3 regions of the Nocardia sp. NPDC004123 genome follow, and region 3 is predicted to be linked to each of the others. Evidence: riboswitches for the same ligand, from Rfam matches in the RefSeq annotation. Region 3 holds a riboswitch; each other region holds the start of a gene.
What was found. A riboswitch is a leader RNA that binds a small molecule or an ion and turns the genes downstream of it on or off. The one in region 3 is predicted to bind magnesium.
Positions count from the first base shown of each region.

Region 1: another riboswitch for magnesium. It lies ahead of ACWEQQ_RS10865 (NRAMP family divalent metal transporter); the one in region 3 lies ahead of ACWEQQ_RS19940 (hypothetical protein).
Region 2: another riboswitch for magnesium. It lies ahead of ACWEQQ_RS13480 (MgtC/SapB family protein); the one in region 3 lies ahead of ACWEQQ_RS19940 (hypothetical protein).

Region 1 is NZ_JBSGGG010000006.1:203,278-210,642, reverse strand. Features, by position in the region: gene ACWEQQ_RS10875 (LysR family transcriptional regulator) at 1-865, shown strand, start outside; gene ACWEQQ_RS10870 (hypothetical protein) at 1,104-1,379, shown strand; gene ACWEQQ_RS10865 (NRAMP family divalent metal transporter) at 1,554-3,326, opposite strand; M-box (ykoK) riboswitch at 3,668-3,846, opposite strand; gene ACWEQQ_RS10860 (DUF6636 domain-containing protein) at 4,033-4,458, shown strand; partial or broken gene ACWEQQ_RS10855 (molybdopterin-dependent oxidoreductase) at 4,552-7,251, opposite strand.
Region 2 is NZ_JBSGGG010000008.1:113,436-120,800, forward strand. Features, by position in the region: gene ACWEQQ_RS13450 (DHA2 family efflux MFS transporter permease subunit) at 1-874, shown strand, start outside; gene mraY (phospho-N-acetylmuramoyl-pentapeptide-transferase) at 938-2,026, opposite strand; gene ACWEQQ_RS13460 (helix-turn-helix transcriptional regulator) at 2,109-2,948, shown strand; gene ACWEQQ_RS13465 (nitroreductase family deazaflavin-dependent oxidoreductase) at 3,091-3,531, shown strand; gene ACWEQQ_RS13470 (SDR family NAD(P)-dependent oxidoreductase) at 3,655-4,419, shown strand; gene ACWEQQ_RS13475 (AAA-associated domain-containing protein) at 4,421-5,044, opposite strand; gene ACWEQQ_RS13480 (MgtC/SapB family protein) at 5,106-5,819, opposite strand; M-box (ykoK) riboswitch at 6,021-6,196, opposite strand; gene ACWEQQ_RS13485 (MFS transporter) at 6,269-7,365, opposite strand, start outside.
Region 3 is NZ_JBSGGG010000013.1:45,851-53,215, reverse strand. Features, by position in the region: gene ACWEQQ_RS19960 (glycosyltransferase 87 family protein) at 1-1,009, shown strand, start outside; gene ACWEQQ_RS19955 (DNA polymerase domain-containing protein) at 1,115-2,077, shown strand; gene ACWEQQ_RS19950 (DUF3558 family protein) at 2,379-2,903, shown strand; gene ACWEQQ_RS19945 (DUF3558 family protein) at 2,903-3,415, shown strand; gene ACWEQQ_RS19940 (hypothetical protein) at 3,513-3,929, opposite strand; M-box (ykoK) riboswitch at 4,210-4,390, opposite strand; gene ACWEQQ_RS19935 (magnesium transporter MgtE N-terminal domain-containing protein) at 4,495-5,835, shown strand; gene ACWEQQ_RS19930 (NRAMP family divalent metal transporter) at 5,832-7,365, shown strand, end outside.

The DNA.
Region 1 (7,365 bases), on a different contig from region 3:
GCTGTTGTCGGTGATCGAGCTGGGCAGTCTCGGCCGGGCGGCCAAGGCGCACGGCATCAGTCAGCCCTCCGCCAGCTCGCGCATCCGCTACCTCGAGCAGCTGGTGGGCGTGCCGGTGCTGGAGCGGACGACGCTCGGCTCGCGGCCGACGGCGGCGGGCTCGCTCATCGCCGAATGGGCGCGCACTGTCGTGGATGCGGCCGCCCGGCTGGACGCCGGGATCGACAGCCTGCGCGCGCAGCGGGATTCGCGGCTGCGGGTGGCGGCCAGCCAGACCATCGCGGAGTACCTGTTCCCGAAGTGGCTGGTGGGCCTGCGCGCCCGGATGCCGGACACCTCCATCGCCCTGGAATCGGGCAATTCGGCAGAGGTTGCCAAGGCGGTGCTCGAGGGCCGGGCCGGAATCGGGTTCGTGGAGAGCCCCCGCCTGCCGACCGAACTGGAAAGCCATGTGGTGGGCCGGGATCGGCTGGTCGTGGTGGTCGCGCCCGGTCACCCCTGGGCCCGCCGGGCCGAGATCGACGCGGCCGAACTGGCGCGCAGCCCGCTCATCTATCGCGAACCCGGATCGGGCACCCGGAACTCCTTCGAGCGTGCCATGACCGCCGGAATGCCGGGCTGGGAGCCGAATGTCGCGCTGGAGCTGTCCTCGACCACTGCGATCAAGACCGCCGTCGCCGACGGCATCGCGCCGGCCGTGCTGAGTTCCCTGGCGGTGGCCACCGAACTGGCCGAGGGGATCCTGATGTCGCCCACGGTGACCGGTCTGGATCTGGAAAGACAGCTGCGTGCGGTATGGCCGATCGGACAGAAGCCGACCGGTCCGGCGCGCGATTTGTATGCCATTGCGCGCCGCCCACTCTGAATCGCCCGCGGGAGTCTTCGGGGGAGTTGCGCGCCATTCCGGGGGGTTTTGTCCGAAGTGTTGACAGAGTGACGCCCATCACCATAGTGTTCCGGCGCAGGCCCACCGAATTTCCGAAGGGCCGTCGCTGCCTGCACATTTCTCTCGCCATTACAATGTCTTCGCTGAATTCGCAGCCCGAAGACACAAGTGCGCCAACGCCTCCCCGTGGGCGTTATCAAAGGGTTATGGTCACGGCATGGTGCGAACCGCCGCCGCTACCGCAGACCCGGATGAGCCACACATTCCGGCCACTGCTTCGCGGCCAAAGCTAGAGGTTGTTCCCGAATCGCCTGACCCCGAAGCGTCACAGCCCCACTCCTTCGGCGCACACGTCCTGAGCCCGGCCGATATCGCGCGACTCCCGTCCTCGGCCCGGCACCGCATCGCAGCCTTCATCCACCTGCAGGTGGCAACCCTGGAGGAGTGGCCAGAGCCGGTTCTGCCCCCCATTCCCGATCTCGACGATCTCTGACGGTCGTGCACCCCGGGTATTCCCCGAACCGGATTCGTCCAAACCTGTGTGGTGCCTTCCGATTTCATCCCGCACACTGCTGAGCCTCATCGAAAACGTGAGCTTCATCGAAAACGGCCGCAGCCCAAGCGCATCGGTGACGATGTCCAGGAACTGCGGCCGCGCCGTGGTTGATCAGCCGCCGATGGACTGGAAGATCTTGACGCCCACCAGGATCACCGCGAGCAGCAGGTAGCCGCGCAGGGCGACCATGCCCACCGTGCGCGCCGTGGAGAACGCCGGTCGCGCCAGGGTGTCGAGCGCAGGGGTGCGCCAGGTGTCGCGGTCCGCCTCCAGAATGGCCTTGCGTTCGGCCTTGGTGAGGCGAGTGGAGTCCAGCTCCTCCACCTGATCCGGATCCAGTCCGCCGAGCTCGGCCGCGGTCCGCTCGGCCCGGCGACGCCGGCCGCGCTGCCAGGCGATGAGCATGCCCGCCCCGCCCAGGACGCCGACCAGCGCGCCCGCGCCGAAGCCGATTTCGAGGGTCGTGGTGGTCAGGTCCGGGAAGAAGGTGGCCGCGGTCAGCGCGAGCGACAGCAGCACCAGCGACCAGACGATGACCCCGGCGACAATGTTCTGCCTGACCGTGTTCACCCACGGGCCGAGCACGGCCTTGTCATTGCAGAGCAGGACCAGGAACACCGTCGCCGAGGGCAGCAGCACCCCGGCCAGCGCCTGCACCCCCTGGGTCAGCAGGCCCAGCACGTGATCGGGGCTGAACGACACCGCGGCGGCGACGCCGAGCAGCGCCGCGTATCCGAGATAGAAGGCCGGCGCCTCGGAGACCTTCCAGTGCAGCGAGTGCCGCCGGCCCAGGGTGTCGCCGAGGGCGTAGGTGGTGGCCAGGCCGACGGCATTGGCGCCGATGAGCGAGGCGTCCAGCAGCAGGATGGCGAAGAGCGCGCCGGCGGTGGTGCCCACGTGGTCGTGCAGCGCGTGGGCGACGGCCCCGGCATCGGTGAAGCTGCCGGCCGCGGCCGTGCCCGCGAGGCCGAAGGTGGTCGCCGCCATGATGGCGACCGCGCCGACCATGACCACGACGATGCCGACCCACAGGTCGATGCGCTCGTAGCGGATCCAGCGGGGAGTGATGCGCTTGTCGACGATATTGGACTGCTGGAAGAACAGCTGCCACGGCGCGACCGTGGTGCCCACGATGGACACGATGAGCAGTAGCAGCGTCGAGTTCAGCCCGCCCGGGAAGGACGGCAGGAATCCGTGCGCGACCTGGGATGCCTTGGGGTGCACCAGGAATGCCAGCGGGAACATGACGATGTTCAGCGCGATCAGCCCGAACAGGAACCGCTCCCAGCGCCGGAACGAACCGCCGGCCACCATGGCGAACAGCGCGACCGCGGCCAGCGGCACGGCGACGCCCTTGGGCAGCCCGAAGTAGTTGAGCGCCATGGAGACACCGATGAACTCGGTGACGATGGTGAGCGCGTTCACGATGAACAGGTCGCCGACGCTGAACGCGCCCCAGAACTTGCCGAAGCGGTCGAAGATCAAGCGCGCGTGGCCGACTCCGGCGACCGCGCCGAGACGGACCACCATCTCCTGGTTCACGTAGAGCACCGGGATCAGCAGCACCAGGGTCCAGACCAGCGCCATGCCGTAGTTCTGTCCGGCCTGCGCGTAGGTGGCCACGCCACCGGCATCGTTGTCGCCGACCATGACGATCAGGCCGGGCCCGATGATGGCCAGCAGCATGCGGAAACGCTGGCGGCGGGAACGGCCTTCGAGGGTGTCGTGCCGGCCGATGGAGCCGAGCGCGCCGACGATATCGCCGACATGCGCGCTGTCCATGACGGCGCCGGTGGGGTGGACGTCGGCGGCGGGCCGGCCGGCTGCGGCGGGCACGGCGACGGTGGAGGTGCGGCGGCTGGAGCCGTTCGCGAAGAAGGCCATGGCCTGTCCCTCGCTTTCGATCATCAGGTGTGCGGGCGTGCGGAATACGCCCGGCCGCCGAGCGAGTTCGGGCACGGATCGACCGGCCCGGGGCACGCGCGGGCTACCGACCGGCGGTGGAACGCCGGGCACGCCTGTGCGGGAAACGGGTCAGCCGGTGACCGGAATGCGGCAAGCCGGGGACGTCTGAAGAGTGAAATCCGTACTCGGATACGGACTATCGCCGGAACTCATTGTTCGTCCCTCACCTCCTTGCCGCCGGGACGTACGTGGACGTCACTACATCGGGTGTCGCATCGCGCACAGCAGGAGGGATCTGGGCTTCGCGCGAGGGCGCGGACCCTGCACCCCTCTCGTCAGAGCTTCGGCACTGCACGACGTATCCGGGGGCTCGCGACCCGGGAAGCCACTTCGGATCACCCCTTAATCCGGGGTGATCTGTCCTAACCCTGGGCGTCTCTCGACGTCGTCGGATCAGTGGCCTGTGTTCGTACAGGAGCCTCGCCTAGCGAGGTGCTGACTGGGCAATGGTGAGCCCGGTCGTTCCGCTTGTCAAATCCGGGCCGGTCGGTTCCTCATAATCCCTTGTGCCCCACCCGATCCGGCCAGGGCAACTCCGTGGCAAACCTTCCTGGCCACCCGGTCCGTTATCGCATCCGGCGGTGGCGACGATCAACCGGTAAACCTGCCGAACCGGGGAGTCGACATGCAATTTCCGATCCGTGTCCTGACCGCGGCCGCCGCCCTGATCGCCGTGTCCACGCTGGGCCCGGCGATCGCCCAGGCGGCACCGCCCGACTTCGTGCAGTTCCGCACGCCGTCGGGAAACATCGGCTGCCTCGTCTCCGCGACCACCGCGGCCTGCGAGATCTCCCAGCACGACTACGCCACCCCGCCCCGGCCGGAGAACTGCCACCTCCAGTACGGCGACCGCTTGGTCCTGGAGAGCACCGGCGTCGTCGACTTCCACTGCCACGGCGACCGTCTGGTCGAATCCACCGCGGCGGTCCTCGACTACGGCACGAACGTCACCGTCGGCGGCCTCACCTGCCTGAGCACCACCGACTACGTCGAATGCGCCGGGGCGGGCCACGGCTTCCGCCTCTCCCGCCAGGCCTACACCATCGACTGACGGGCCCTACGGCTTTCGATAGTCGGTGAGCAGGGCCAATTCGGCGCGGCTGGGCGTGGCCGCGCGGACCGGGAGGCGGGTCCGCCGATGGTGCAGGGCCTGCCAGATGCGGTCCCGGGTGAGCGGCAGGTCCGTGAAGCGGATGCCGGTGGCGTCGCGGAGGGCATTGGCCAGGGCGGGGGCCACCGGGCTGAAGGGGCTCTCGCTCATGGACTTCGCGCCCAGCGGGCCGATCTCGTCCGAGGTACGCATGAAGGTGACCTCGGTGCGGGGCACATCGGCGAAGGCGGGCAGACGGTAGCGGCGGAAGGCCACGGTGGCGACCGCGCCGTGCTCGTCGAGGCGGACATTCTCGAACAGGGTCGCGCCGAGCGCCTGGGCGACACCGCCTTCCACCTGGCCGCGGCACTGCATCGGGTTGATCACCCGGCCGGCGTCGGCGGCGTGCACGCTGCGCAGGATGCGCAGTTCGCCGGTATCGGGGTCGACCGCCACCTGGAACAGCTGCGCATTGAAGGCGACCGAGCGGGGCGTGCCGCCCCAATGACCGTCTGCGGCAAGGGATTCCCCGGACTCGGCCGACAACGTGTGCAGCGCCTGCAGGGAGATGTCGCGATTGCCGCAGCGCACCGAGTCCGCGCCGAGCTCGCAGTCCTCGGCGGCAACGCCGAGATGTGTTGCGGCGGTGGCACACAACGCGGCGGCGAGCTTGCGCGCCGCGTCCAGCACCGCCTTGCCCGCCACCACGGTGCCGGTGGACCCGAACGCGCCCGTGTCGTGGCGGACCACATCGGTATCGGACTGGCGGATGGCGATGCGGTCGGGGACGGTGGCCAACTCCTGCGCCGCGATCTGCCGGTGCACGGTCGTGGTGCCGTTGCCGAATTCCGCGGTGCCCACCGCCAGGTCGTAGCAACCATTGGGCAGCAATGTGATCCGGGCGTCGGCGTAGTGGCCGCCGGGTGGTCCGGTAGCGATCATGGACAGGGCGGTGCCGCTGCCGGTCAGCCAGCCCGGCGGGGCCGGTGGGAACGGTTCGGTCAGGGCCCGGCGGATGATGCCGAAGCACTGGTCCAGGCCGTAGCTGGCGATGTGCAGATCCTCCTCGTGGCCGCCGGGGGTCACCATGGGCTCGCCGGGGCCGATCATATTGCGCTCGCGGAACACCAGCGGGTCGAGGTGGACCCGGCGGGCCAGCTCGTCCATCACCGACTCCATGGCGAACACCACCTGCCCGAGCCCGTAGCCCCGGAAGGCCCCGGCCGGAACGGTATTGGTGTAGACCGAATATCCGTCGACCTTCTTGTTCGGGCAGCGGTACACCGCCATCGACTCACCGACGGCATGGAACAGCACTGCCGGACCGTGGTTTCCGTACGCGCCGGTATTGGAGACCACCCGCGCCTGCAGGGCCGACAACCGGCCGTCCGCGCGGGCGCCCGCCTTGATGTGCACCGTGAACGGATGCCGGGTGGTCGCACCGTAGAACTGTTCCGCGCGTGTGTATTCCAGCTTCACCGGCCGCCGCAATCGCAGGGCCGCCAGCACCACGATGTCCTCGACCAGCATCTCCTGCTTGCCGCCGAAACCGCCGCCGACCCGGCCCGCCACCACCCGGACCCGGTCGAGCGGCAGATCGTAGAGCGCGCACAGGGCGCGGCGGGTCAGGAACGGCGTCTGGGTGCTGGAGCGGACGGTGAGGCGGCCGTCGTCGTCGAACCACGCCACCGCACCGTGCGTCTCCAGGCTGGCGTGCTGGACGCGCTGGGTCCGGAAGGTCTGTTCGTAGACCACCGCCGCCGCGGCGAAGCCGGCTGCGACATCACCGATCTCGCCGTGCACCTCGCCGACCACATTGCTCTCGGGCCGGGCGATACGGGCCGTCGCGGCGTCCTTGTCGTGCACGATCGGCGCACCCGGGCGCATGGCCGCCTCGGGATCGAGCACCGACGGCAGCACCCGATAGTCGACGCGGATGCGACGGCAGCCCTCCTCCGCGGCGGCCTCGCTGTCGGCGACGACCGCCGCCACCCGCTGGCCGACATAGCGGACCACATTGTCGAGCACCCGGGTGTCGTCCGGATCCTCCTCGGGATGCTCGTGGCGGGCGCTCGAATAGTGGCGGTCGGGCGCGTCGCGATGCGTGAGGACCGCCGCGACGCCCGGCACCGAAAGTGCCTCGGACACATCGATATCCATGATCCGGGCATGCGCGTGCGGCGACCGCAGCAGCTTCATGTGCAGCAGCCCGGGCACCTCGATGTCGAAGGTGTAGCGCGCGGTCCCGGTGACCACCTGCGGGCCCGCGGGCGCGCCGAGATTGCTGCCCACGGCCGCGCCCGCCGCCGCATCCTCGATGTGGCGGACACCGCGCACGGCGTCCTCGATCGCGCGGTATCCGGTGCAGCGGCACAGGTTGCCCTTGAGCGCGCGCGGCAGATCGGCGCGCTGCTCGTCGTCGAGGGCGGCGGTCGTCATGAGGAAGCCCGCTGTGCAGAAACCACATTGGAAGCCCTGGGCAGCCAGAAAGCGCTGCTGCACCGGATGCAGCTCGCCGTCACGGGCCAGTCCCTCCACCGTGGTGACCGCCCGGCCCTCGGCGCGGAACGCCGGGTAGAGGCAGCTGTGCACCGGCGCGCCGTCGACGTGCACCGTGCACGCGCCGCAGTCGCCCGCGTCGCAGCCCTTCTTCACCCCGAACCAGCCCTGCTCGCGCAGATAGGTGCGCAGGCATTGACCCGGGCGCGGCTGCGCGTCGAAAGTCTCACCGTTGACCTGGATTTCGAAACTCATGCCAGTTCCTCGCGAATTTCCTCCGCCAGGCGGAAAGTCATGTGCCTGCGCCACTCCGGCAGCCCGTGAATGTCGTCGAACCAGGCGTCGCCGGGCACGGTGCGCTCGATGGCC
Region 2 (7,365 bases), on a different contig from region 3:
CACCGTCGAATCGGCCAAGGTGCTCATCCCCGCGATCATCGGCCTGGCGCTGCTGATCGGCTTCGTCTTCCACGCCCTGCGCACCGAGCACCCGCTGATCGAACTGCGGCTGTTCGAGAACAAGTCGCTGCGCTACGCGGTGATGACCATGACCCTGTTCGCCATGGCGTTCTTCGGCTCGGGTCTGCTACTGCCGTCGTATCTGCAGCAGGTGCGCGGGGAATCGACGCTGGCCGCCGGTCTGCTCATCGCCCCGCAGGGCCTGGGCGCCATGCTCACCATGCCGATCGCGGGCCGGCTGGTCGACAAGATCGGGCCCGGCAAGATCGTGCTCACCGGTATCACCGTCATGGCGCTGTCCATGGCGTTCCTGACCCAGGTCAAGGCCGACACCCCCTATGCGCTGCTGTGCGGGGTGCTGTTCGTGATGGGTCTGGGCATGGGCTGCACCATGATGCCGACCATGACCGCCGCCATCCAGACGCTGACCCACAGCGAGGTCGCGCGCGGGTCGACGCTGATGAACATCGTCAACCAGACCGCCGGATCCATCGGCACCGCAACCATTTCCATGGTGCTGACCAGCCTGCTCAACCGGGGCGACACCCTGGGCGGCAAGGGCGTGCAGCTGCCCCCGGGCGCCCCCGACCCGTCGCTGGCCAACGCGGCCATCGGGTCGCGCTACAACGGCCAGCTCGCGCAGCTGCCGCACACCCTGCTCGGCGAGGGCTTCGACCTCGCCGCGCGCGCCTTCGCCCACACCTTCGTGGTGGCGCTGTGCCTGCTGGTCGCCACCTTGATCCCGGCGTTCTTCCTGCCCCGCGCCAAAGCGGCCGCACCCGCCGAGGCCGACGTGCCCGCCGTGGTGCACTGACCCGAAAACCCGTGTGGCCCATACGGAAACGCTTCCGGATGGGCCACACGGCATGTGCGGGTCTCAGGGCAGCCGGGAGCCGGCGGTGGTGAGGTGCTCACCGTAGAAGGCGATCAATCCGGTGGCCGAGGCGATCGCGGCCAGCAGCCAGAACCGGACGATGACCGTGGTCTCCGGCCACCCGGTCAGCTCGAAATGGTGATGGAACGGCGCCATCTTGAACAGCCGCGTGCGGGTGGTGCGGAACATGACGATCTGCAACAGCACCGACAGGATCTCCGCCACGAACAACGCGCCCACCGCCACCATCAGCAACTCGGTGCGGGTGGTGATCGACAGTCCCGCCAGCAGCCCGCCCAGCGCCAGCGCCCCGGTGTCACCCATGAAGATCTTCGCCGGAGCCGCGTTCCACCACAGGAATCCGACACACGCCGCCGTCCCGGCCGCGCACACCAGCGCAAGATCCAGCGGATCGCGCACCGTGTAGCAGCCGGGTACCGCCTTGACCGCGCACGAATGGGTGTACTGCCAGAACGTGATCAGCACATACGACCCCAGTGCCAGACCCACCGAACCCGCCGCCAGCCCGTCCAGGCCGTCGGTGATGTTGACCGCGTTCGACCACGCCACCACCAGCAAGATCGCCGCCAGCAGGAACCCGGTCAGCCCCAGCGAGACCGTGGAGATGTCGCGCACGATCGACACCTGACGGCTGCCCGGCGTCAGCCCCGAACCGCCCCGGAAATGCAGGGCCAGCACCCCGAAGAGCACAGCGGCACTGACCTGCCCGAGATACTTGCCCGACGCGGTCAGCCCCAGGCTGCGCTGCTGGGACAGCTTGATGACATCGTCGAGGAAACCCACCGCGCCCAGCGCGGTCGCCAACCCCAGCACCAGCAGCCCCGACGCGGTCGTGCCGGTCCCCTCGTAGTACATCCCCACCAGGTGCGCGGCCCCGTACCCGCACCACAGGGCGATCAGGATCGCCAGCCCGCCCATGGTCGGGGTGCCGCGCTTGGCCAGATGGCTCGCCGGGCCGTCCGCCCGGATCTGCTGCCCCAGCCGGTGGCGGGTGAAGACTCGGATCAGCAACGGCGTCACCGTGATCGACACCGCCAGCGCGACCATCGCCGCCACCAGAATCTGCCGCATCCGCCCCCCTCGAGACCCGAATTCGGTCACATGCTAACCGGGACCCGAACGAAACGGGCATGCGTGATTGTTAGCGTGAAGTATGGACACAGCGGGCCGACGACGCGACCATCTGCGAGAGTTCCTGCGCGACAGGCGCTCCCGCCTCACCCCCGATCAGGTCGGGCTGCCCGCCGCGGGCCGCCGCCGCACCCCCGGGCTGCGCCGCGAGGAAGTCGCCGTCCTCGCCGGTGTCGGCGTCTCCTGGTACACCTGGCTCGAACAGGGCCGCGACATCACCGTCTCCACCGACGTCCTCGATGCCGTCGCCGCCGCCCTGCAGCTCACCGCCCCCGAACGCGCTCACCTCTACGTCCTGGCCGGTCTCAACCCGCCCTGCGCCGCCACCGACAGCGGCACCGGCATCGGTGCCGAGACCCGCAACCTGCTCGACGCCTGGAACCCCCGCCCGGCCGTTCTGCGCGACCGCTACTGGAATATGCTGGCCTACAACGACACCGCCCGCGCCGTCTTCGGCTACAACGGCCCTGGCAGCAACTGCCTGGTCACCTACTTCACCAACCCGCGCTACCTGGCCATGCCACAGACCTGGTCCGAGGCCGCCCCCGCGGTCGTGGCCGCCTACCGTGCCGACTCCGCACTCTGCCCCGGCGACCCCGGCTTCGACTCCGTCATCGCCGAACTCGCTTCCCGCAGCCCGGAATTCGCGCGCCTGTGGTCGCGCCACGATGTCGGCCCGGCCCAGCAGGCGGTCAACGCGCTGGCACACCCCGAGGCCGGTGAACTCCACTTCGAGGCCACCACCCTCACCCTCGCCGACCAATCCGACCGCCACCTGGTTCTCTACAACCCCCGCGCCGGCACCGACACCGCCGCTCGCCTCGACCAGCTCCACCGCCTCCGGCTGGCCTCGCCCGCCTGAGCTCGCCGGCACCGAATCGTGCTCGCGGGCCGCAACCCAGCAATGTTGACCCTGCTCACATTTCTGGTAATGTTTGCAGCGCTAACTCGACTCTAGTGGCCGTCGTAGAAGGCTTCGATGCATCAGGGACAAGGGACAGGCGTTGAACAAGTACGCACTGAAAGATAGCGGGGCCAAACTGATGAACCTCGCCCACCGGGTCGTCCTCACCGTCAGCGGGAACAAACTGCTGGCCAACCCGTTCGGGATGCCGGTGGTCGAATTGCACACGGTCGGGCGGAAGTCGGGGCTGCCGCGCTCGTGCTACCTGACCGCTCCGGTCCATGACGCCGGCCGGGTCGTGCTGGTCGCCTCGAAGGGCGGCGACGACCGGAATCCCGACTGGTACCGCAACCTCCAGGCGCACCCCGATGCCGAACTGGTGATCTACGGCCGACGGCGAAAAGTGCACGCACACACCGCAGATCACAGCGAGCGAGCCGAACTGTGGCCGCAGATCACCTCGGCATACCAGGGCTACGCGAACTACCAGGAGCGAACCACCCGCGAGATCCCGGTCGTCATCTGTGAACTGAGGGACTGACAACGGTCACCACCGGTGGCGCCCTCGCCGCGCCGGCGGGAGCCGTGCCCGGCAAGGTGGTGGTGGCACACCCACGATAACTGCGCACTGTTAACCCATCACGCGGCCCGGCAGGCTGAAGCCATGACACACAACGGGTTCCGGTTCCAGGACAAGGTCGCGCTCATCACCGGCGGCAGCAGCGGGATGGGGCTGGCCGCCGCGCGGCGGCTCGTCGCGGAGGGGGCGTGGGTGGTCGTGACCGGGCGGGACAAGGACCGGCTGGACACCGCGGTGGCCGAGCTGGGGGAGCGGGCGGCCGGGGCGGCCGGAGACGCCACCGAGCCCGAGGATCTCGCGGCGCTGGCGCGGGTGGTGTCCGAGCGGTTCGGGCGGCTGGATGTGGCGTTCGTGAATGCGGGAATCGGTGCGTTCCAACCTGTTTCGGCGGTCACCGGCGACGAGTTCGATCGGGTGGTGGGGATCAACTTCAAGGCCGCGTTCTTCACCGTGCAGCACATGCTGCCGCTGCTGGTCGACGGGGGTGCGATCGTCCTCAACGCCTCCTTCGCCCCGTATCGGGGCGCGCCCGGCGCCGCACTGTATTCGGCGACGAAGGCGGCGGTGCAGAATCTGACGCGGACGCTGGCGGCGGAGTTGGCGCCGCGCGGAATCCGGGTGAACTCGGTCAGCCCCGGCTACATCGACACCCCCGCCTACCGGGCCGAGGCCTCCGCCGACGCGCAGGCCACCGCGGGGTCACGGGTGGCGCTGGGGCGGGTCGGCGACAGCGACGAGGTGGCCGCCGCCGTCGCGTTCCTGGCCTCCGCAGACGCCTCCTACATCACCGGTCAGGACCTGCTCGTCGACGGCGGCCTCACCACGGTGATCCCGTCGGCGATGGTGTGACTCAGGACGCGCGCAGATCGGCGGCGGGATCGGCGGTGATGCGGCCGGAATCGGTGTCGTAGTCGTACAACTCGGCGTAGCGGCCCCAGTCGATGGCCAGCTCCAGCTGGCGGCGGGCGTCGTCGTCGGAGCAGCCGCGCCGCAGCAGATCGAGAATGAAATCCGCGCCCACCGTCTGATCGCTGCTGCCCACCAGCGCCGAGCAGATGGTGCGCACCAGCGGGGCACGCCGGCGGGCCTGCGCGGCGAAAATCGCCTTGCTGGACCGGATGTCGGCATTGGTGAAATTCGCCCCGACATTGGTCAGCATCACGTCACCGGACTCCACCAGCAGCAGACCCAGCAGCGCCGCCGCGTCGACCAGCGGCATCAGGTCGTCGACCTCGAAATTCAGCTCGTCGGCCACCACCGGCAGGTCGGCGCGGCCGTCGTTGCCGTACACCAGCTCCAGCAGACCCGCGATCCCGCCGACCGAGGCATCGGGCAGCGGCACCGCGAACGGCGTCAACGTATCCGCCGGGGCCGCAGCGACTTCGGTGTCACGGCCGGTGAGCAGACCGTAGATCTGATCGACCAGCGTCTCGAACCCCGGCGTGCGGCGGCTGCGCGGGCGCGGCTGCTCCACCGTGATCTCGGCGATTGCGCCGAAGCCACCCCGCGCGACGGATACGACCGCAGCGCGGCGTTCACTCCTCGGCCTCCGCCCGCAGCGGCACCGTGCGCCACCCGACGCTGGTCACCGACGGCTCCAGGCTCAACCGGCTCACCGCGGCCTCCATCTGCCGGTCGTCGCGGCGGTCCCCGGTCAACTCCGCCCGCACCTGCACCCGGCCCGGGGAGGTGTCGTGGCTCGAGATCGACACCAGCCGGAAATCGGTGCGCGTCAGCGACTGCACCAGCAGCGCCCGCACATGCGCCTCGTGCGCGTCGTCGGTGTCGGCGTGGAAGGCGTACAACGCCTCCTGGGCCTCGGCCTCGTCGACACCGGGGCGATCCACCGTGCGCGCCACCGTGCGCAGCGCGGTATTGACCACCACCACCGCCACCGTGCCCGCCACCGCGGTCGAATACATGCCCGCACCCGCGAGCGCACCCACCGCCGCCGCACACCACAGCGTCGCGGCGGTGTTCAGGCCGCGGATATTGAACCCGTCGCGCAGGATCACGCCCGCGCCCAGGAAGCCGATACCCGAAACAATCTGTGCCGCAACACGAGTCGGATCCGCCGAGGCGCCGTTGAAGCCGTGCGCGGACAGCAGCACGAACAAGGTCGCCCCGGCGGCGACCAGCGAATTCGTGCGCAGTCCGGCCATCCGGGCCCGGAACTGACGCTCGAACCCGATCACCGCGCCCAACCCGACACCCGTGCCGAGCCGCAGCAGCATTTCCCACATGGTCATCTCGATCTCCCAGCGGATGACGGCGCACTCCGGACTCGGACGCTACCGGGGTACGGGTAGCGGCCGGGAGATTGCGGGAGTGACACCGAGTGAACGATTGGCTAACGGAACTCGATCCGGTCCATCGGGCACGACCACCACCTCCTCGACGCCACACGCACGCATGCCAGGGGAGTGGGACCGGCGCGACATCGCCGGTACGGGTACCACCCCTCGTAAGACCTTCAGCACTCCACGGCGTGAACCCGCCACGGGCGGCGGGAGCCGGTCGGGGCATCCCCTTAGCTCGGGGAAACCTGTCCTGATCCGGGGCGTCTCTCGACGTTCGGGATCGCCGGCCTGTATCCGTGAAGGAGCCTCAGCTAACGACGGCACCTTGCGACCAGAAGTAAACACCGGCCCGCCGCGATCGGCAACCCGACGTGAGCGCCGTCGCATTCGCGCACCCGCTAGCGTCGCGCCTCGACCGCGACCCGCGCCACCAGCCGCACCACACACAGCACCGCCACCACCGCCGAGAAGATCTGCACCGCAGCCAGCAAACCGGTCGCGCCCGCCAGCAGGCCGACGCCGATGACCGGGCCGCCGCTGCCGCAATAGGCCATCACGAAATAGGTCGACAGCACATCGGCGTGCCGATCGGCCGGCGCGGCCGCATTGATCGCGGTCAATCCCGACAGGAACACCAGGCCGTGACCGGCCCCGGCCAGCACTGTCGCGAACAACAGCAACGGCAGCGAGGAGACCGCCCCCGCGATCGCCAGCAGTACCAGGCCCACCGCCAGCAGCGGGAACCCCGTGAAGTCCAGAGCCCGTTCGGATTTGCCGTAACCCACCAGCTGCGCCACCGCCCACGCCGCGGGCAGCAGCGCGGCCGCCGCGCCGCCGACCACCAGATTCGCACTGCCCGACAGGGTCGCGGCATAGGTCGGGATCAGTGTGAGGAAGACGCCGACCACCGCGAAACCCAGGAACGCGCCCGTGCCCGCGGCCGCGAAGACCGCACCCATCCCGGCCGGGATACTCGGCCGCCGCGGCCGCCACCGGGTGATGGTCGCGGTCTCCGGCAGCGCCGCCACCGCCACCGCGGCCGGGATCAGCAGCGCCAGCTCCACCACGAACGGCGTCACGTAGGGGGCTGGAAGATATTGCGCCAGAACAGCTCCCAGTACCGGGCCCAGGCCCATGCCGCCGGCCGAAGCCACCGCCGACACCAGGGCCGCGCGGCGGCGGTCACCGTGCGGTTCCAGCTCGGTCAGCGCGGCGGTGAGCGCACCCGAGGCCGCCCCGACCGCCAGCCCCTGCAGGATGCGGGCCGCGAACAACCAGACCACCGCGCCGGCCAGCGCGAAACCCAGCGTGCCCAGCGCCGCCAGCGCCAGCGCGGGCAGCAGAATCCGGCGCCGCCCCAGTGCATCCGAGGCAGGGCCGGCGATCAGCAGCGCGGGAATCAGCACCCCCATGTAGACCGCGAACACCAGCGTCATCACCAGCGGTGAGAACCCGAACCGATGCGCGTAGCCGTGATACAGCGGTGTGGCCACAT
Region 3 (7,365 bases):
GCCGTTCTCCGCGCTGGTGCTGTCGCCGTTCGCGGCGTTGCCCTGGGACGTGGCTCGCACCGGGTTCTTCGTGACCTCAGTGGCCGCGCTGGCGATTTCGTTCTATCTGGTGGCGCTGCGGGTGTGGCCGGGGGAGAGCCGGCAGCGGCTCGGGCTGTGGGTGACCGCCTGCGCCACGCCGCTGGCCCTGCTGCTGGAGCCGACCCACTCGACGCTGGATTTCGGGCAGGTCAATCTGCTGCTGATGGTGCTCGTGGTGGCCGACTGCCTGACGGAGAAGCCGAAGTGGCGGCGCGGCATGCTGATCGGCATCGCGGCCGCGGTGAAGCTGACGCCGGCCGCGTTCATCCTCTACTTCCTGATTCGCCGTGATTACAAGGCCGCCGTCACGGCCGCGATCACCGGTGCCGTCGCGACCGCGCTGACCTTTGCCGTATTGCCGCAGGCGTCGGTGAAGTACTGGTTCGGCGGGTTGGGCAATGTGTCGGGGCTCAGCGGTTCGGCATTCCATACCAATCAGTCGATTCAGGCGGTGCTGGCTCGGTTCGAGATCCACAAGCCACTGCTCACGATTCTGTGGCTGGTGCTGAGCGCCGCACTGCTGGCGCTGGTGGTGCCCGCCATGCGCCGCGCGGTGGACTTCCCGCCGCTGGCCCTCGGGATCAACGCGGTCTTCACGCTGCTGGTGTCCCCGATCTCCTGGTCGCACCACTGGATCTGGATCGCCCCGGCCCTGCTGGCGATGCTCGGATACGCGACCCGGTTGCCCTGGCGCCGTGCCGCGGGCTGGTACCTGGTCACCGCGATCACGGCCGCGATCTTCGTGATCGGCCCGCAGAACTGGCTCCCGGACGGTGAACATCGCGAATCGCACTGGACGCCTTGGCAGCACCTGATCGGCAACACCTACGTCTGGTTCAGCGTGCTGCTGGTGGCGCTGTTCCTGCTCAGCACCCGGCGTGTGCAGCCGGTCGACCAGAACCATGCGGTTGGTGCGCTGGTCCGTTAGGCCCCTTCCTGTTTCATCATTTCCGGTATCAGCTCGCGGTACTGCGCCGCGGCTGCCACGGCCGGGATGGTTGACGGCGGTACGGGTGTGGCGCATGGTGGGCCGATGGGCGATGACGTGCGGGCCGGGCTGAAGTTCTCCAGTCTCGACAGTCCCTTGTTCGACGGGGCAGAGGCCACCAAGGGCGATTTGATCGACTACCTGGAGGCGATCGGCGAGCGGATGGTGCCGTCATTGCGGGAGCGGCCGCTGTCGGTGGTGCGGGTGCGGCCGGGGCAGGAGCCGTTCATGCAGAAGAACCTGCCCAAGTACACACCGGAGTGGGTGCGGCGGGTGACGCTGTGGGCGGGCAGCTCGAAACGGGAGGTGTCCTACGCGCTCTGCGATGACGTGCGGACGTTGCTGTGGTTCGGCAATCAGCGCGCGGTGGAGTACCACGTGACACTGCTGTACGCGGCGGGTCTCGCCGACTATTCCGGCAGCCCAACGCATCTCGTGCTGGATATCGACCCGGCGCCCGATCAGCCCTTCGCCCAGGTGGTCGGGGCCGCGCAGCTCATTCGGGAAGCGCTGGCGGCGGACGGGCTGGCGGGCGCGGTGAAAACCAGTGGCTCCAAGGGCGTGCACATCTTCGTCCCGGTGGTGCCGGGCGTCGATCTCGAGGATGCCGCGGCGGCGACCCGGGCGATCGCCGCGCGTGCCGAGCGGCTCGATCCGCAGCTCGCCACCACGGCGTTCATTCGAGAAGACCGGGGCGGCAAGGTCTTTCTCGATTCGACCCGCGCCGGCGGCGCGACGGTGGTGTCGGTCTACAGCCCGCGGATTCGCCCGGGCGCGACCGTCTCGTTCCCGGTCGTCTGGGCGGACCTGCCCGACATCGACCCGCACGATTTCACGATTCGCACGGCGGCCAAGATGCTCGGCGACCGCGATCCCTGGGCCGAGGCCATGCCCGAACCCCAATCTCTCCCAGCCGATCTCATCGCCGAGGGACACACCATCCCGGTGGCGCGGGTGCAGGCCATGCACGAGGGCAAGCGCCGCGCCCGCGCCCGCCGTGAGAACTGACTCAGGCCAGGCACGCCGACCGGCACCCACACCACGGTGGACACCACCGGCAGCACGAGCACCCGGCTCAGGCCGGCCAGGCCCATGAGGGTGGCGGGCCCGAATTCGGCCGGCCAGACGATCGTCGCGGGACGATCCGGAATGGTGAGTTCGAGAGTCATGGATGAATCCGCATCCATTCGAGAAAGGCACGCGGAAATAGGCGAGTGGCAGGTGCGTCGCCGAATATCGGAAAGTCACAAATCGTCCGCCGCGTCGCCGATCGCATGATTCGGGCGGTTCGCCTACGCTGGTCGGCGTGATGAGAGCGGCAGGCGCGGTGGCGGGGATCGCCCTGATCGGGGCGGCGATCGCGGGCTGCGGCGGCTCGTCGAATCAACGGGCGGCCCCGGCGACGACCACATCCAGGGCGGCGGTGATGCCGGCACCGAACACCATCGGACTGTGCGGCGGGGTGGCCGATGCCGATGTCGGCCAGGCGACCGGGCTCAATGGGCTGCAGCGAGTGGCGGTGAATCCGCTGGGATGTGCATGGCAGCGGCCCGCGGGCGGTGACTACGCGGTGGTATTCCACTGGTTCCGGGGCAGTCCGCTCGCGGACCGGCGGACTCAGATCACCGACGCGCGCCCGTCCGACGTTCAGGTGGGCGGGCAATCCGGCATCGAATGGCAGGGGCCGCAGTCGTGCGAGGTGGCACTTCCGTTCGGGGACAGCGATTTCATCGATTGGTCGGAGCGGGCCGCGATTACCGAGACCGCCAAGGAGCCCTGCAAGGGACTGGAACAGCTGGCGGCGTCCACTCTGACGAAGGCCGGGCAGGGGTAATGCGTCGGGTTCGAACGCCAATCGCCTTGGCGGCCTTACTGATCGCCGCACTCTCGGGGTGCTCGCAGGGTCCGAAGGAATCGCCCGTGCGCGCCGCCGACGCCCCGAACCTGCTGGCCGGCTGCGGCCCGCTGGAGGATCAGAAGATCGCGAGCAACCTGCACGTCTCGGGCATCAGACAGCAGAGCGCCCCCACCATCTGCAACTGGACCGCCACCAGTCCGAACGGCGGTGCGGTCGACATCACCTACGCCTGGCTGGAGAACGACACCCTGAGCCGTGAGGTCCAGATCGCTGATCAATTCGGTTATCAGGTCGAGCGTTTGGTGATCAAGCACTTCGGCGGCATGTACTGGCGTGACCCGAAGGATCCGAGCACCTGCGCCGTGACCGCCTCCGACACCGGCACCGTCACCTGGTGGGTCCAGAACCGCGACCACGCGGCGCAACCGGACCCGTGCGCGGGGGCCATGACTCTCATGCAGGCCACCCTCTCGGTAGACGGTGTGTGACCGTTCCCAACCTGCTGCCGGACAAGAAGACAGCGGCGGTGAGGGTCGAGACCCTCATCGCCGCAACGGGTTTCACCGAAACAATCGCACTCGCCCGCTAGACGGCAGGCGCCGCGCCGGCGGGAGCCGGGGTGGAGTCGGGCGCGGACAGGCGCTGGGCCAGGCCGATGCCGACCGCGATGGCGGCGGGTACGCCGGTCAGCACCAGACCGGCCGCCGCACCCAGCGGAATGCCGATGGCGGCGCCCGTGAGGCCGCCCGCGATGCCGGTCGGCACCGACATGACCGTGACGCCGGCGATGGCGCCGCCCGCGGCGCCGATGGCGCAACCGGCCGCGCCGCCGATGAGGGTGCCGATCAGGGTGCCCATCGAGGTGGCCAGACCGAACTGGTTGACCGCCGCGGCGAACGCGGCATCCTGGTCGGCCTGGCTCGCGACGGTCTTCGGCACCGGCGCGGACAGGGCAGGGGCGGGGACGGTGGCGGCCAGGGTGTACGCGGTGATTTTCCTCATTGGCGAACCTCCGAAATTCTGGGTGGATGATTTCGAATGAGGGTGGAAAGGCCAGCACGTATTACACGGCCGCGTCATGGGGATACGCATCGTGCGTGGTGTGGTGAAAGGTCAGAGTCGTGTGGCGTGTTTCCACCCGCAAACGGGTGAGTGGAACGGATCACTCGGATACGGACTATCGCCGGGGGTCATGGGTCGTCCTCACCTCCTTGCGGCCGGAGCGCACGAGGGCGCTGACCAGGGTGCACCCGAGGAGTCGCCACGGCAGCAGGCCGGAGGGCGAGCACCCCTCTCGTCAGAGCTTCGGCACTGTACGACGTATCCCCAATGACAATGACGTTGGGAAGCCACTTCGGGTGACCCCTTAATCCGGGGAAACCTGTCCTAACCCTGGGCGTCTCTCGACGTCGTCGGATCAGTGGCCTGTGTTCGTACAGGAGCCTCGCCTAGCGAGGTGCTGATTGACGCCGCAAAGTCTGGCAGTAGAGGATTGATTCGTCAAATTCGGACATGCAATGTTCGCCCGTGGCCGCCGGAATTCCGGGTCGCCGAGTCAGGAGCGCATATGACCGAACCCACAGTATCGTCGAAGCCGGAATCGGTTGCGACGGTGCATCTGTCGCAGTTGCTGAAGGCGCCGGTGATCGCCGCGTCGGGGGAGACCATCGGCCGCGTGGACGACCTCATCGTGCGCCTGCCGGGTGGCGAAGCCTATCCGCCGGTGATCGGCGTGGTCGTCGGGATGGGCGGGCGCGATGTGTTCGTCTCCGCCGAACGTATCCGGCTGTTCGGAGCCGATCGCATCGTTCTCTCGGTCAACAAGGTCGACCTGCGGTCCTTCGAGCGGCGTGCGGGTGAGGTGCTGCTGCGCGCGGACATCCTGGGTCACCGGCTGATCGATGTGGAGGCGGTGGAGCTGGTGCGCGCCTACGATGTCGAACTCGATCGGGTCGGCGTGCCCGACGACTCCGGTTCGGGCTGGGTGCTGGCGCGACTGGACACCCGCCGCCCGGCTCGCCTGTTCGGGCTGATCAAGTCCGGCGGCGGTCACGCCTCCCGGGATTGGAAGGCGTTCGAGCCGCTGATCGGCCATGAGCAGTCGCTGACCCAGCGGCTCAGCAGCCGGTTGCGCGGGCTCAAGCCCGCTGAGATCGCCGACCTGCTGGAGGACGCGGACAAGCACGAGCAGGACGAGATCCTGGATCAAGTGCACGACGACCCTGAACTGGAGGCGGATGTCTTCGAGGAGCTCGACTCCGACAAGTCCAGCCGCCTGCTCAACGACATGTCCGATGCGGAAGTCGCGGCGCTGCTCGGGCGCATGCGCGCCGACGACGCGGCCGACTCCGTCATCGAACTCAAGCAATCGCGCCGCCGGCGGGTGCTCGACCTGATGCCGCCCGGGCAGCGCGTCAAGGTCGTCACGCTGATGGGGTTCAATCCCGACAGCGCCGGCGGGCTGATGAACGTCGACTTCGTCTCGTGTCCGCTGGACGCTACGGCGGCACAGGCGCTTTCGGTGGTCTCCGCCGCACACGCATTGCAGCCGGAGGCCCTGCTGAAAGTGCACGTACTCGACTCCGGCCGGCTGGTGGGCGTGGTCTCGGTGATCGCGCTGCTGCAGGCCGACCCGGCGACGCCGGTCGCCGGCCTCATGGACGACGATCCGGTGCGGGTCGCGCCCGAGACCGATATCACCGACATCGCCCTGTTGATGGCCGATTACAACCTGTACGCCGTGCCGGTGGTGGACGACGCCGATCGGGTGCTCGGCGTGGTCACCGTCGACGATGTGCTCGAGGATGTCATTCCTGACGACTGGCGGCGTCGTGAGCCCGCGCCCCGGCCGGCCCGGCCGGTCGCGACCGGATCCGGCGACGACTCGGACGGCGCGGCACGGCCATGACCGATGCCGAGGAGAACCGTTCCGCGAATCGTCGGTCGGCCGTGCTGGATTCGGCGCACCTGGGCGATATCGAGGGCGCGCTCGGCAAGATCAAGATCGGTGACATCGAGCATTCGCGCACGTTCAAGACCCGGATGCTGACGCTGCTGGCCATTATCGGCCCCGGGCTGATCGTCATGGTCGGTGACAATGACGCCGGCGGTGTCGCCACCTACGCGCAGGCCGGGCAGAACTACGGCTACAGCCTGCTGTGGGTGCTGCTGCTGTTGATCCCGGTACTGATCGTCAACCAGGAGATGGTGGTTCGCCTGGGCGCGGTCACCGGCGTCGGGCATGCGCGGCTCATCAACGAGCGCTTCGGCCGCGGCTGGGGCTGGTTCTCGGTGGGCGATCTCTTCGTTCTGAACTTTCTCACCATCGTGACCGAGTTCATCGGTGTCAGCCTGGCCGCGGAGTATTTCGGCATCTCGAAGTACGTCGTGGTGCCGGTGGCGGCCGCGGCGCTGGTGGCGATCATGGCCACCGGCAGCTTCCGGCGGTGGGAACGGGCGATGTTCGTATTCATCCTGATCACCCTGCTGCAGATTCCGATGCTGTTGCTGTCGCATCCCGACTGGGGCCGCGCCGCAAAGGATTTCGTGGTGCCCGGTGTCGAGGGCAGCTGGACCTCCGACGCGGTGCTGCTGATCATCGCCATCGTCGGCACCACCGTCGCGCCATGGCAGCTGTTCTTCCAGCAGTCCAATATCGTCGACAAGCGCATCACCCCGCGGTTCATCGGCTACGAGCGGGCCGACACCACCCTGGGCGCGTTCGTCGTGGTGATCGGTGCGGCCGCGCTCATGATGACCGCCGACTACGCCGCGCGCGCCAATGACGCGGTCGGGAAGTTCGTCGACGCGGGCGAGATCGCGCACCTGCTGGGCCAGGTCCACCGCCTGCTGGGTTCGGTCTTCGCGATCGTGCTGCTGGACGCGTCGATCATCGGCGCTGCGGCGGTCACCCTCGCCACCAGCTACGCCTTCGGCGATGTGTTCGGCATCAAGCACTCGCTGCACCGCGGGTTCAAGGACGCCAGGCAGTTCTATCTGTCCTATATCGCGATGGTGGTGCTCGCCGCGGGCATCGTGCTGATTCCGGGTGCGCCCCTGGGGCTGATCACCACCGCCGTGCAGGCCCTGGCCGGGCTGCTGTTGCCCAGCGCCAGCGTGTTCCTGCTGCTGCTGTGCAACGACCCGCAGGTGCTCGGGCCGTGGGTGAATCGCACCTGGCTGAACGTCGTGGCGGCGATCATCGTCGGCGTGCTGCTGTTGCTGTCGGGAATCCTCATGGCCACCACGCTGTACCCGGACCTGGATGTGGTCGCCACGGCCGGATACCTGGCGGTGGCGCTGGTGTTCCTGGCCGTGATCGCGGTGGTGGCGCTGAGGTTCACGCAGCGCGGGGCGCCCGCGCCCACGCCGCGGCCCCGCTTCGAGGCGTCCGCGAAGGACATCTGGCGGATGCCGCCGCTGACGCTGCTGGAACCGG